2 regions of the Buttiauxella sp. AC038 genome follow, and region 2 is predicted to be linked to the other one. Evidence: predicted binding sites of a transcription regulator. Region 2 holds the regulator's gene; the other holds the start of a gene.
The links. Region 2 encodes LexA, which represses DNA repair genes until DNA is damaged. Its sites were predicted from a motif close to TNCTGTATGTACATACAGNA; they were not measured.
Positions count from the first base shown of each region.

Region 1 (7,528 bases), 110 kb from region 2:
ACGGGTCGCCACCATATCGACGTGGGGCAAATCCGCGATAACCTCGAAATCAAAGCCTACATGATCACCTCAAACGGTGCGCGTGTGCATGATACTGACGGTAACCTGGTGTTCAGCCACGATCTTGACCATGACATCGCTCAGGATCTGTTTGGTGTGGTGCAAACCAATCAAGATATCGTGACCAACGTCTACCGTGGCGACCAGTGGTTTATGAACCGTCACCGCCCGGAAGAGATGAAATATTTCAAAGAAGCGGTATTCAATTACACCCTGTTTGAACCAGGCTTGCTGGAAGCCGATGGCGTCAGCAAAGTGTTCTTCACCTGTGATTCACATGAAAAACTCCTGCCGCTTGAGCAAGCGTTGCTCGCTCGCTGGGGCGACCGCGTGAATGTGAGTTTCTCCACGCTGACTTGCCTGGAAGTGATGGCGGGCGGCGTATCGAAAGGTCACGCGCTTGAAGCGGTATCCAAAGCGATGGGCTACGGCCTGAAAGACTGCATTTCCTTTGGTGACGGCATGAATGACGCGGAAATGCTTAGCATGGCGGGTAAAGGCTGCATCATGGGCAACGCTCACCAGCGCCTGAAAGACTTACTGGCAGAGCTTGAAGTCATCGGCACCAACGGTGATAACGCGGTGCCGCATTACCTGCGCAAAATGTTCCTCGGCAAAGACTGATTCGTGATAAACGAGTGGTGAACTAATCACCACTCGTCAACCAAATAGTTCAACTTCTGCACATTCCCTTCGCTACAATGAAGCATTAATCTCCCGTAGTAGAGACTTCATCGTGCCGTTACTGATCATCACCACTATTCTGTGGGCCTTCTCTTTTAGCCTGATTGGCGAATACCTTGCCGGGCATGTCGACAGCTACTTTTCAGTGCTGATGCGCGTCGGGCTGGCGGCGATAGTGTTCCTGCCTTTCCTGCGCTTTAAAGGCTACAGCGCGAAAACATTGCTGCTGTATATGCTGGTGGGCGCACTGCAACTCGGCGTGATGTACCTGTTTAGCTTCCAGGCGTATCTCTACCTCACCGTTTCAGAATTCCTGCTGTTTACGGTAATGACGCCGCTTTACGTTACGCTGATTTATGACTTGATCAGCGGCAACAAGCTACGTTGGGGCTACGCATTGAGTGCCGGGCTTGCCGTGGTTGGTGCGGCGATTATTCGCTACGACAAAGTGAGCGATCACTTCTGGATTGGTCTGATGCTGGTTCAGGCGGCAAACATCTGCTTCGCCATCGGTATGGTGGGCTACAAACGGTTGATGGAAACGCGTCCGATGCCGCAACGTTGCGCATTTTCGTGGTTCTACCTCGGGGCGGCAGTCGTGGCTGTAACAGCCTGGTTTGCGTTGGGGAATCCGCACAAACTGCCGACCACTCATCTGCAATGGGGCATTCTGGTGTGGCTTGGTGTGGTGGCTTCCGGGCTGGGCTACTTTATGTGGAACTATGGCGCCACGCAGGTGGATGCGGGCACGCTTGGTATCATGAACAACGTGCATGTTCCGGCGGGGCTGCTGGTTAACCTTGCCATCTGGCAAGAACAGCCTCACTGGCCGAGTTTTATTATTGGTGGGTCGGTGATAATGGCTTCGCTATGGGTACATCGCCATTGGGTCGCTCCGCGTTCTTCACAAACGGCAGATGCTCGCAAGCGTGTGAACGCGTCGAGCGAATAAACGCTTCCGTTACCGGTTGGCGCTGCTCGCCATCGCGCACGGCGGCGTACAACCGGCTCCACAGTCCTTCGCCCAGGGTTTTGGTTACGACCAGACCCTGGCGCTCAACATTTTCCACTACCCAATGTGGCAGCGCAGCAATCCCCATGCGGGCTGACACCATCTGAATCAGCAGCAGCGTGTTATCGACACTTTTCAGCGATGGGCTGACGCCTGCGGGTTGCAGGAAATGGCGCCAGATATCGAGTCGTTGGCGCTGCACCGGGTAAATCAACAACGTTTCGCTGCTCAAATCTTCCGGTTCAATACGCGTTTTGCTTGCCAGCGGGTGATCCGTTGCCAGCACCAGGCGCACTTCATAATCAAACATTGGCGAATAATGCAGACCGCTGCGCGGCAGGATGTCGGACGTTAATACGATATCCAGCTCACTCTGTTGCAGTGCAGGCTGCGGGTCGAACGTCACGCCAGATTTGAAATCCAGATCCACCTGCGGCCAGGTTTTGTGGAAGTTTTCCAGCGCGGGCGTCAGCCACTGAATACAGCTATGGCATTCGATGGCGATGCGAAGCTGGGTCTGGTGCGGTTCGTTGCAAGCCTGCAGCGCACGGCTAATCTGCGGCAACACTTGTTCAGCCAGTTGCAACAGCACCTCGCCCTGAGGCGTAAACCGCAGTGGCTGACTTTTACGGACAAACAGGCGGAAACCCAGGCGCTGCTCCAGATCGCTGAATTGATGGGAGAGGGCCGATTGGGTTTGATGCAACGCGGCAGCCGCAGCGGCTAAAGAGCCGCAATTTCGTAACGCCTGTAGCGTCCGCAGATGTTTAATCTCGATCATGAAAGTCCTTCAATTCGGCATGAGCAAATTGCGCTTGAGGAATATACAGTACCTGTTGATTATAGATGTGTAAACATCTGGACGGCTAAATGCGTCGAATAATGAATATTGAGGAAAGAACATGACGATAAAAAATCACACCCTCGGCTTCCCTCGTGTCGGCCTGCGTCGCGAACTGAAAAAAGCACAAGAAAGTTACTGGGCGGGCAGCTCCACCCAGGAAGAATTACTGGCGGTAGGCCGCGAACTGCGTGCCCGCCACTGGGACCAACAAAAAGAAGCTGGCGTGGAACTGCTGCCAGTGGGCGATTTCGCCTGGTACGATCACGTTCTGACCACCAGCTTACTGCTTGGCAATGTGCCGGCTCGTCATCAGAACGCGGACGGTAGCGTCGATATAGATACCTTGTTCCGTTTAGGCCGTGGCCGCGCGCCAACGGGTACGCCTGCTGCTGCCGCTGAAATGACCAAATGGTTCAACACTAACTACCACTACATGGTGCCGGAGTTCACTAAAGGCCAGCAGTTCAAACTGACCTGGACACAGCTGTTGGATGAAGTAGATGAAGCACTGGCGCTTGGCCACAACGTGAAACCTGTACTGCTTGGGCCAGTGACTTACCTGTGGCTTGGCAAAGTGAAAGGCGAGCCGTTTGACCGCCTGAGCCTGCTGCAAGATATTCTGCCGGTTTACCAGCAGGTGCTGGCGGAACTGGCAAAGCGTGGCATCGAGTGGGTGCAGATCGACGAGCCTGCTCTGGTGCTGGAGTTACCGCAAGAATGGCTCGATGCGTTCAAACCGGCTTACGACGCGCTGGCTGGTAACGTTAAACTGTTGCTGACCACTTATTTTGAAGGCGTGACGCCAAACCTGAACACCATTACGGCGCTGCCGGTTCAGGGTCTGCACGTCGACTTCGTCCATGGTAAAGACGATATCAACGCGCTGCATCAGCAACTGCCCGCCAACTGGCTGTTATCGGCCGGTGTGATTAATGGTCGTAACGTCTGGCGTGCTGATCTGAGCGAAAAATATCAACAATTGCAGGCGATCGTCGGTAAACGTGATCTGTGGGTCGCTTCTTCCTGTTCTCTGCTGCACAGCCCAATCGACCTGAGCGTTGAAACACGTCTTGATGCTGAAGTGAAGAGTTGGTTTGCCTTCGCGCTGCAAAAATGTGCCGAACTGTCTTTGCTGACCGAAGCCCTGAACAGCGGCAATACTGAAAAACTGGTTGAATGGAGTGCGCCAATTCAGGCTCGCCGCCATTCACAGCGTGTCCATAATGCGGCCGTTGGCAAACGTCTGGCGACCATTACGGCGCAAGACAGCCAACGCCAGAGTGACTACGCCGATCGTGCCGTGGCACAGCGCCAGCGCTTTAATCTCCCGGCCTGGCCGACGACGACTATCGGTTCATTCCCGCAAACGACGGAAATTCGTGGCCTGCGCCTGGAGTTCAAAAAAGGTAACCTGGATGCGAATAACTATCGCACCGGTATCGCCGAACATATCAAACAAGCCGTTGCTGAACAGGAACGTCTGGGGCTGGATGTACTGGTGCATGGGGAAGCCGAACGTAACGACATGGTGGAATACTTCGGTGAGCACCTCGACGGTTTCGTGTTTACTCAGAACGGCTGGGTGCAGAGTTACGGTTCTCGCTGCGTGAAGCCACCGGTTGTCATCGGTGATATCAGCCGCCCGGAAGCCATTACTGTGGAATGGGCATCGTTCGCGCAATCCCTGACTGACAAACCGGTAAAAGGCATGCTGACCGGCCCGGTGACGATTCTGTGCTGGTCATTCCCGCGTGAAGACGTGAGCCGTGAAACCATCGCCAAACAAATTGCCCTTGCGCTGCGTGATGAAGTGGCGGATCTCGAAGCGGCAGGCATCGGCATCATTCAGATCGACGAACCCGCACTGCGCGAAGGTTTACCGCTGCGCCGTTCCGACTGGCAGGCGTATCTGGAGTGGGGCGTGGAAGCCTTCCGCCTGAATGCCGCCGTGGTGCGTGATGACACACAAATCCACACGCACATGTGTTACTGCGAGTTCAACGACATCATGGACTCCATTGCCGCGCTGGATGCAGACGTGATCACCATCGAAACCTCGCGTTCCGATATGGACCTGCTGGAGTCATTTAAAGAGTTCGAATATCCGAATGAAATTGGGCCGGGCGTATATGACATTCACTCACCGAACGTACCGAGCGTGGAATGGATTGAAGCATTGCTGAAGAAAGCGGCGGAAAGCGTTCCGGCAGAGCGCTTGTGGGTGAACCCAGACTGCGGCCTGAAAACCCGTGGCTGGCCGGAGACTCGCCAGGCACTGGCGAATATGGTGAAGGCTGCGCAGAATTTGCGTAAAGCTTAATAAAGTAAGAAGTGGGGGAATCTTTCCCCCTTAATTAACTGCATTACTTCTTCGCACTAAAGCGTGCAAACCACGCCAGCATCCGCACCCAGCCATCTTTGGCTGAATCTGCATGATAGCTCGGGCGGTAGTCCGCATTAAAAGCATGTCCTGCTTCCGGGTAAACGATGATTTCTGCGTTGGCATTAGCGGCACGCAACGCATGGCGCATTGTTTCCACAGTATCCTGTGGAATTCCCGTGTCCTGCCCGCCATAAAGCCCAAGCACTGGCGCATTCAAATTGACTGCTATGTCGACTGGGTGATGCGGGGAGTTTAATGTCTTTTCGCCCACTAATTTTCCATACCAGGCCACAGCCGCTTTCAACTGCGGATTGTGTGCGGCATACAGCCACGTTATTCGGCCACCCCAACAAAACCCTGTCATCATCAAACGATGTGCATCACCACCGTTTCTTGCCGCCCAATTAGCGACGTGATCAAGATCCGCGAGCACCTGTGCATCGGGCACTTTTGAAACCAGCTCGCTGAAAAGGGTAGGGATATCGGCATACTCATTGGGATCACCCTGGCGGAAATAGAGCTCTGGCGCGATTGCCAGATACCCTTCCAGCGCCAGGCGGCGACAAACATCACGAATGTGTTCATGCACACCGAAAATTTCCTGCACCACGATTACAATCGGCAGTGGGCCTTCCGCCCCTTTTGGTCTGGCATGGAACGCCGGCATGTTTTCGCCCTGCGTAGGAATTGAGGTTTCCCCTGCATGAATAGCATCATCTGGGGTATGCAATACGGTTGAAGCAAGAGGGGAGGCCGCTGGCGCAAAATGCCCGCCCGGTGATTTACCTATATGTTCTTCTTTCATTGGCATTCTCCTTACCAGAATTAGCGCAGTGCGATAACTATAGCTTTTCCCCGTTATTCTTCGAGTTGCTGGTGGATTGTTTAGTCGCCTTCTTCTCAATATCAGAACTATGTGCGCCACCCATTTAAGTGTGATTTTCATCACTGTTTCAGTTGAAAATAATGTAACTTGTTTGATTCAAAGTGAAATGCGTCACGAAATTCTTTGCGAGGGTTCTGTACAGTACCCCCATTGCAATGTAAGCCAACCTATTCAATGCAGGAGTCTGTTATGTCCAAGTCTGATGTTTTTCACCTCGGCCTCACTAAAAGCGATCTGCAAGGGGCAACACTTGCCATCGTCCCGGGCGATCCTGAGCGAGTTGAAAAAATCGCTGTGCTGATGGATAAGCCGGTCAAATTGGCTGCCCACCGTGAATTTACTACCTGGCGTGCTGAGTTAGACGGCAAGCCAGTTATCGTCTGTTCCACCGGTATTGGTGGTCCATCAACCTCTATCGCGGTGGAAGAACTGGCACAGCTGGGGATTCGTACTTTCCTGCGTATCGGGACTACCGGTGCAATTCAGCCACATATCAATGTTGGTGATGTTCTGGTGACAACTGCTTCTGTGCGCCTTGACGGTGCCAGCTTGCACTTTGCTCCAATGGAATACCCGGCGGTTGCTGATTTTGCATGTACCACTGCACTGGTTGAAGCCGCGAAATCTATCGGCGCAACGACTCACATTGGTGTAACGGCGTCTTCAGATACCTTCTATCCTGGCCAGGAGCGTTACGACACCTTCTCAGGTCGTGTAGTGAATCGCTACAAAGGCTCTATGGAAGAGTGGCAGCAGATGGGCGTGATGAACTACGAGATGGAATCAGCAACACTTCTGACCATGTGTGCAAGCCAGGGCCTGCGTGCGGGTATGGTTGCGGGTGTGATTGTGAACCGTACTCAGCAAGAGATCCCGAACGCTGAGACCATGAAGAAAACGGAAAGCCATGCGGTGAAAATCGTCGTGGAAGCAGCTCGCCGCCTGATCTAGTCCCCCAAAGCCGGTGCAAGCCGGCTTAATTTTTACGCTTTGCGTAACGTCTCGCAGTAAACTCCTTTTCATCTGGACATTTATACAGCACAATTTTATTTTGCTGGTGTCTGGCATGGCTTGTTGGAGTGACTGTGGATATTTCTATTTTATTCGGGCTCGGTATTGCGCTGGTTGGGGTTCTGACTGGTTGGTTGCTGGCAAGTTTGCGGGCGGCCGGGCGGCAATCCGCACTGCATGAAGAACAAAGAGAAATCTACGGCGAACTGACTGCTGCACGGCAGGAGTTACAGCAAAACCAGCACTGGAAAGAAGAATGCGAGCAACTCAACCGCGAGTTGCGCACTCAGCTTGAAATTAACAGTGCCCAAGAAGCGGATATCCGCGAACTCTCCACGCTGCTTGAACAAACTCGTCTTAATGCTGATGACAAACATCGCCAGATGCTCAACAGCGAACAGCGCCTGAGTGAACAGTTTGAAAACCTCGCTAACCGCATCTTTGAACACAGTGGCCGTAAAGTTGAAGAACAAAACCGCCAAAGCTTGAATGGGTTGCTTTCACCACTGCGCGAACAACTGGATGGTTTCCGCCGCCAGGTTCAGGAAAGCTTTGGGCAGGAAGCTCGCGAACGCCACACGCTAACCCACGAAATTCGTAACCTTCAGCAATTGAATGCGCAAATGGCGCAAGAGGCGCTCAATCTCA
Region 1 covers NZ_CEEDCQ010000001.1:4,763,854-4,771,381, reverse strand. Annotated here, with positions in the region: gene yigL (sugar/pyridoxal phosphate phosphatase YigL) at 1-684, shown strand, start outside; gene AC0IXI_RS22535 (carboxylate/amino acid/amine transporter) at 797-1,696, shown strand; gene metR (HTH-type transcriptional regulator MetR) at 1,584-2,537, opposite strand; gene metE (5-methyltetrahydropteroyltriglutamate--homocysteine S-methyltransferase) at 2,659-4,920, shown strand; gene AC0IXI_RS22520 (dienelactone hydrolase family protein) at 4,964-5,788, opposite strand; gene udp (uridine phosphorylase) at 6,059-6,820, shown strand; gene rmuC (DNA recombination protein RmuC) at 6,955-7,528, shown strand, end outside.
Region 1: a site for LexA is predicted at 2,569-2,588, ahead of metR (HTH-type transcriptional regulator MetR). Genes of this name have one in related genera too.

Region 2 (7,528 bases):
CACGGCTTCATAGGAGAAGTTCGCCGCAATCTCTTCCATCAAGGCAACAGCATTTTGCTGTGCTTTTTCATGGGAGATTTTCTTGCTGCGCGCTTCATCTTCTACTGCACGGGCAATAGCTTTTGAGGCCAGAAGTTTGTTAAACAGATCCTGACGTACCGGCAGACGCGGGCCTACAGTCGCTAAACGCTGGCGAGCAAAGTGCATACGCGCCACGCGTGCCAGTTTTTGGGCGATTTTTTTATCTGTACCGTGATCGGTTGCCATCTGGCGCAGCGAAACAGGTGCCGAGAACCGCACAAAACTGTCGCGCCCAAGCCAGGATACCGCGAAGAATTTCTGAATGCCGTTAAGCATCTTCAGTGGCGGGTTAACTTCGCCTTTTTCGCGACCCGGAGAGCGGCCAAACATCACCGATACCGGCACCATCTGCACATCCAGATTTGGATTGCTGCGGTGCAAGTCGAGATAATCATGGAATAGCTTGATCGACTCTTCTTTTGGCGTGTAATAAGTGAACACGCGCGGGCCGCCATGGATAAAGACATAGCGCGGCAATACCGCACCGTCGATCTCTAATGGCTCGAGAGGGTCGGGCAAGTTGTGCGCGAGGCATTGCGCGCGCAGGGTTAATAAGTCCGCCTTTGAGTTATACGGCAGAACGTACATTATTGGGCGTGTGGGATCTAAGCCCAGTTCGGCCTGTGGATCTGCCGGAATGGACTTGCTCTTTACCAGAACGCCTAATGGTAAATTAAGTAATTTGTAGTAGATTCTTGGCCAGCCTGACATAAACGATGTAAAGCCTCAGGTTAATGATGCAAATTCGCCGCAAGAATATCAGAATCTCACCCAGATTTCTGTGGCGTTATAATTTTGACAAGCATTGATGCAAATAATTTGAAAAGGTTTCCTAAAATGGCGAGCAGTACCACTGGACTTACCCGTATCATCAAAGCCGCAGGCTACTCATGGAAAGGGCTCAAAGCAGCCTGGATCAATGAAGCAGCTTTCCGCCAGGAAGGCGTTTCTGCCGTTATCGCCATTGCCATCGCATGTTGGTTAGATGTCGACCCCATTACCCGCATTCTACTTATCGGCTCAGTCGTGTTGGTCATGATTGTCGAGATCCTCAACAGCGCTATCGAGGCTCTTGTCGACCGTGTTGGCACTGATTATCACGAACTTTCCGGGCGAGCCAAAGACATGGGCTCGGCCGCAGTATTAATTTCAATTATCCTCGCGGTAATTACCTGGGTCACGCTGCTTTGGTCGCATTTGCGGTGATCTTTCCAGAATAGTTAAGTGCCTGGTTTTTTGCTTAATTTGTGGTTCCAAATTGACCTTTGACTGTATATACTCACAGCATAACTGTATAAACACCCAGGGGGCGGAATGAAAGCGTTAACTACCAGGCAGCAAGAGGTGTTTGATCTTATTCGGGATCATATCAGCCAGACCGGCATGCCACCGACTCGTGCCGAGATTGCTCAACGTCTGGGGTTCCGTTCTCCGAACGCCGCTGAAGAGCATTTAAAAGCACTTGCCCGTAAAGGTGTGCTTGAAATTGTTTCTGGCGCATCCCGTGGTATCCGCCTGTTGGTGGAAGAAGTGACCGGTATTCCACTGGTTGGGCGTGTTGCTGCAGGTGAGCCACTCCTTGCACAGCAACACATCGAAGGCCATTATCAGGTCGACCCATCACTGTTTAAACCAAATGCCGACTTCTTGCTGCGCGTCAGCGGTATGTCGATGAAAGACATCGGCATTATGGATGGCGATCTGCTTGCGGTTCATAAAACCCAGGATGTGCGTAATGGCCAGGTTGTTGTCGCGCGTATCGATGATGAAGTTACCGTTAAGCGCTTAAAACAACAGGGCAACACCGTTCATCTGTTGCCAGAAAACAGTGAGTTTGAACCGATCGTGGTTGACCTACGCGAGCATAACTTCTCTATTGAAGGGCTGGCTGTTGGGGTTATCCGCAACGGCGACTGGCTGTAAAATCTCTTTAGGTGATGCGCATTTAAAGTGCGCATCACTGCCTTAATTATCTTTGATCTCCTTCAGGAGATGTCATGCAATTATTCTCCACAGCGGATCGTGCGCTCTGGCGCCTCGCTTTACCCATGATTTTCTCCAACATTACTGTTCCGCTGCTTGGCCTTGTCGATACGGCTGTTATTGGTCATCTGGATAGTCCTGTTTATCTGGGCGGTGTTGCCATTGGTGCGACAGCAACCAGCTTCCTGTTTATGTTGCTGCTGTTTTTGCGAATGAGTACCACAGGTTTAACTGCTCAGGCTTTTGGTGCCAATAATCCCTCAGCGTTAGCTCGTGCACTGGTGCAACCATTATTACTGGCACTAGGGGCAGGGGTGGCAATTGTCTTACTGCGCGATCCCCTCATTTCACTCGCTTTACAAATTGTCGGCGGCAATCAGGATGTGCTCGTACAAGCGCAACGCTTTCTTGAAATCCGCTGGCTGAGTGCGCCAGCCTCGCTTGCCAACCTCGTTTTACTGGGATGGTTGCTAGGGGTTCAATACGCACGAGCTCCGGTTATCTTGCTGGTAGTCGGCAATCTTCTGAATATCGTACTGGATGTGTGGCTGGTGATGGGGGTGCACCTTGATGTTCAAGGGGCGGCACTTGCGACTGTTACTGCTGAATACGCGACATTTTTCATCGGATTGCTGATGGTGAAGAAGGCTATGGGCTTGCGAGGTATCAGCTTTGAGATGCTCAAACAGTCCTGGCGTGGCAATGTTCGGCGCTTACTGGCGCTTAATCGGGACATCATGTTGCGCTCGTTATTACTGCAAGTGTGCTTTGCTTCAGTCACCATCTTTGGTGCGCGCTTAGGCAGCGAAATTGTCGCCGTCAATGCGGTGTTAATGACTCTCCTGACGTTTACCGCTTATGCGCTTGATGGTTTTGCCTATGCTGTTGAAGCTCACTCCGGGCAAGCTTATGGTGCAAAGAATCGTGGTCAATTGCTCGAGGTTTGGGGGGCAGCTTGTCGGCAGGCGGGTTTAGTCGCGCTCATGTTTGCCGTGGTGTATGCCCTATTTGGCGAGCAAATTGTTTCTCTTCTGACGTCCATTTCCCAATTACAGCTACAGGCCGATCGTTATCTCCACTGGCAGATTGTGTTACCCGTGGTTGGTGTCTGGTGCTACTTGCTGGATGGGATGTTTATTGGCGCGACAAGAGGCGCTGAGATGCGTAATAGCATGGCGGTTGCCGCTGTTGGTTTCGGCCTAACGCTCTTCACTGTTCCGTATTTAGGCAACCACGGGTTATGGCTGTCTGTAGCGGTATTCCTTGCTCTGCGGGGGCTGGCGTTAGGTTGGATTTGGCGTCGTCACTGGCAGCAAAATAGCTGGTTTAACAATGTACAAAGTTAAGCCGTATGGTTAAAGATTCTTAGTTTTCTCCCCACCACCATATCCTTGACTACAATTATTATCACGTCCAGCAGATAGAGTGGTGTTGGCCAAATGGCAGCACATTGGACGTTGGTAATTTTTTAGCAGTTCTTCCCCCCGAACGATGAGGATATTATTATGAATAAAGACGAAATCGGCGGTAACTGGAAACAGTTTAAAGGCACAGTAAAAGAGAAATGGGGCAAACTGACTGACGATGATATGACTGTCATCGAAGGCAAACGCGATCAGCTTGTCGGTAAAATTCAAGAGCGTTATGGGTACGAAAAGGATAAGGCAGAGGAAGAAGTCGTTGATTGGGAAACTCGCAACAAATACCGTTGGTAATTAGCTTCCCTCAGATGTGTTAACTCTCAGCCCTGCCCTGGTACATGGATGTACCGTTCCATTCAACTCAAATCCAACCAATCTAACGAGATTTCTTCTTCGACTGAACTGAGTGGTCATGCCCGCAAGCATCCGGGTGGCTACAAGCTTCAACTTCTGCACATGCGCTGCATAAGCCATGCGCCTCAATAACGTTATGATGCAAAGCAAACCCTAACTGGGCCGCCAGTTGGTGCATGATATCTTCCACACCTTCCGCACTACGCTCCTTCACCGCACCACATCGATCACAAATAAACATCGCAGATGAGTGAGTTGGCTGATCGATAAGATTGCACAACACATAGCTGTTAGTGGACTCTACACGGTGTACAAAACCTTGTTCGAGCAGAAAATCGAGCGCACGATACACTGTCGGGGGTTTAGCTTGCGGTTCGCTGGCACGCAGTAAATCCAGCAAATCATAAGCACTGATAGCGCCCGCTTGCTGAGTCAGCAAACGCAATACTTCAAGACGTTGTGGTGTCAGGCGCACATTACGCTGCTCGCATAGTTTTTCAGCCTGCGCTAACACGTTTTGTGAAGTCGTGATGTCCATCAGTATTCCCCTGTAGATTAGCCCTACACTTTATCACAACGCGCAAAAAACGCCGAGTGGTGCGCTTAGCCACAACCTTTTGAGATGACTATCCCGGAGTTTGTTATGAATAAACCTGATTGCATTCGCCACTGGAAGGAAATAGAAGGTGACGATGATTCGACTTATCCAGACAGCGCAGAACGGTTTTCTATTGGCGCGCCACTGGCCCGCAAACTGGGTCTTAATCGCCTTGGAATTCATCATGAGCGCCTGCTACCAGGTCGCCGCACATCTTATCCTCATGCCGAAAGCAGCGAAGAAGAGTTTGCTTATGTGCTCGAAGGGCATCCACAGGTGTGGATTAATGGGCACCTTTACCCACTTGAACCTGGCGATAGCGTTGGTTTCCCTGCTGGAACAGGTATCTGCCATACCTTTATCAACAACACAGAGCATGAAGTCCGGCTGCTGATTGTGGGGGAGGCAAACAAAGCTGAGAACCGAATTTATTACCCGCTAAACCCAGGCTATGCCGCACAGCGTCAGGATCGCTGGATTGACCATCCCCCGCAATTTTTCGGCCCGCACGACGGCCAGCCTTCACGAAAACCGAACGGTAAACTATAAATAAGTTTGCATGGAAATTTTGAACTCATAATCCTGAAGGATAGAAACGGGATTCCGATGGGCGAAACAGCCCACTTTTCAGCCTTTTATTCACAGCAATAGTCCGCCTCTGTTCAGTCATAACTGGCAGGGGCAGTTATTACATCTGATCAACAGACGGACGTGTGGTGAATGAAAAAAATGAAAACTTTGGCGGCGTTTAGCGCCGCATCTTTATTTATGGCAAATCACGCTTATGCGGCAGGCACATGGTCTGAAGCACGAAGTGATGCTATGGGTGGTACTGGTGTCGCTTCCGCGAGCTACGGAAGTGGGGTGCTTACGAACCCCGCTTTGCTGGCTAAGGCTAAGCAGGACGACACAGTGACGGTTATTCTGCCGTCTGTGAGTGCGCAAATTACGGATAAAGATAATCTGCAGGATCAGATTGATGACATTAGCGATAAGGTTGATCAATACAAAAACGTTATCGACGATCTCACCCTGCAGGATATCCTTTTAAATCCAAATGGTTCGCTCAACCAGTTTCAGGGTGCTGCGGGCGATCTGGCTGGAGAGCTGAATGATCTGAAAGGTAAAACGGCAAACGCGAAGGCGGGGGCCAGTATCGCAGTCAGTATTCCAAACGACGTGCTTTCAGTGGCTTTTGTCGCAAAAGCCTATGCACGAGCGCATGTTAGTTCTTCCATTGATCAGCAAGATATCGATTACCTCAATAGCATCGCAGGTTCTCGGGCAGTGGCCGGGGGCGTTGCGTTAGATGCCGCTATTAATGGCTCCGATGTTATTACCAGCAATCTGAACTCTACGGCTTCTGGCCGTGCAGCTATTGTCTCTGACTATGGCGTGGCGCTTGCGAAGGAGTTTGATCTCGGTGGAGTGCCGGTTTCTTTTGGCGTCACACCGAAGTTGCAAAAAACCTGGCTCTATAACTACACCACCTCAATTTATAACTACGACAGCAGTGACTGGAATAGCAGCCGCTATCGTAATGATGACACTGGTTTCAACGTGGATGCCGGCCTGGCGGCCGATTTCGGCGAAAACTGGACGGTTGGTCTGAGCGGTCAGAACCTGATTTCGCGTGACATTGATACCAAAGATATTCTGATCACCAATGGCAGAACCGGTGAGACAACTAACTACAAAGACACGTACCAGATTCGTCCATTGGTGACGGCTGGTGTAGCCTGGCATAACGATCTCATCACCCTCAGCGCCGATGGCGACCTCACCGAAACCAAAGGCTTCAAAAGCGAAGAAGACTCGCAGTACGTTGGCGTCGGTGCTGAAATTACGCCGTTGCCATGGCTTGCCGTGCGAGCGGGTTATCGTGCTGACGTCAAATCAAACGACAGCAACGTCTTTACCGGCGGTATTGGTTTTGCACCATTTAATCGTGTTCATGTTGATTTAATGGGGCTATACGGCGAAGACCAGACATGGGGGGCCGGAGCGCAGCTTAGTGTGACCTTCTGATAAAAATAGCCGTCGGGACGAGCAGGTGTCCCGACGCTGCTTTATGCTATAGTGGCGACCCTTTTTTAACCGTAGCCCGTAAACGCCCACAGCCTATGTCCTCACAAACCAACCAGACTCCTTTCCAGCCACATCGTTTTTCCATTGCGCCGATGCTTGACTGGACCGATCGCCACTGCCGCTACTTATTGCGTCAGTTATCAAGCCAGACACTGCTGTACACCGAAATGGTGACAACCGGTGCGATTATTCATGGCAAAGGGGACTATCTGGCGTACAGCGAAGACGAGCATCCTATCGCGCTGCAATTAGGCGGTAGCGATCCGGCTGCATTGGCTATTTGCGCGAAACTGGCGCAAGAGCGTGGCTACGACGAAATTAACCTGAATGTCGGCTGTCCATCTGACCGTGTACAAAACGGCATGTTTGGCGCGTGTCTTATGGCTGATGCGCAGCGCGTTGCGGATTGTATTAAAGCGATGCGTGATGTGGTTTCTATTCCGGTTACCGTCAAAACCCGTATCGGCATTGATGACCAGGATAGCTACGAATTCCTGTGTGATTTTATTGGCACGGTAGCCGGGAAGGGTGAATGCGAGATGTTTATCATCCATGCCCGTAAAGCCTGGCTTTCTGGTTTAAGCCCAAAAGAAAACCGCGAAATTCCACCGCTGGATTACCCGCGCGTTTATCAGTTAAAGCGTGATTTCCCGCATCTGACAATGGCGATTAACGGTGGGATTAAAACGCTGGAAGAAGCTAAAACGCATCTGGAACATATGGATGGCGTCATGGTCGGGCGCGAAGCCTACCAGAACCCAGGTTTACTGACGGCAGTTGATCGGGAGATTTTTGGCCTTGATACGCAGGAAGTCGACACCGTTGCAGCGGTGCGTGCGATGTATCCGTACATTGAACGCGAACTGGCGAATGGCACTTATTTAGGCCACGTTACACGCCATATGTTAGGCCTGTTCCAGGGGATCCCAGGTGCGCGCCAGTGGCGTCGTTACCTGAGTGAAAACGCCCATAAAGCCGGTGCAGGAATCGACGTTGTGGAACA
Region 2 covers NZ_CEEDCQ010000001.1:4,652,626-4,660,153, reverse strand. Annotated here, with positions in the region: gene plsB (glycerol-3-phosphate 1-O-acyltransferase PlsB) at 1-792, opposite strand, end outside; gene AC0IXI_RS22050 (diacylglycerol kinase) at 919-1,287, shown strand; gene lexA (transcriptional repressor LexA) at 1,396-2,004, shown strand; gene dinF (MATE family efflux transporter DinF) at 2,079-3,410, shown strand; gene AC0IXI_RS22035 (CsbD family protein) at 3,570-3,779, shown strand; gene zur (zinc uptake transcriptional repressor Zur) at 3,862-4,377, opposite strand; gene AC0IXI_RS22025 (cupin domain-containing protein) at 4,483-4,986, shown strand; gene AC0IXI_RS22020 (conjugal transfer protein TraF) at 5,158-6,465, shown strand; gene dusA (tRNA dihydrouridine(20/20a) synthase DusA) at 6,561-7,528, shown strand, end outside.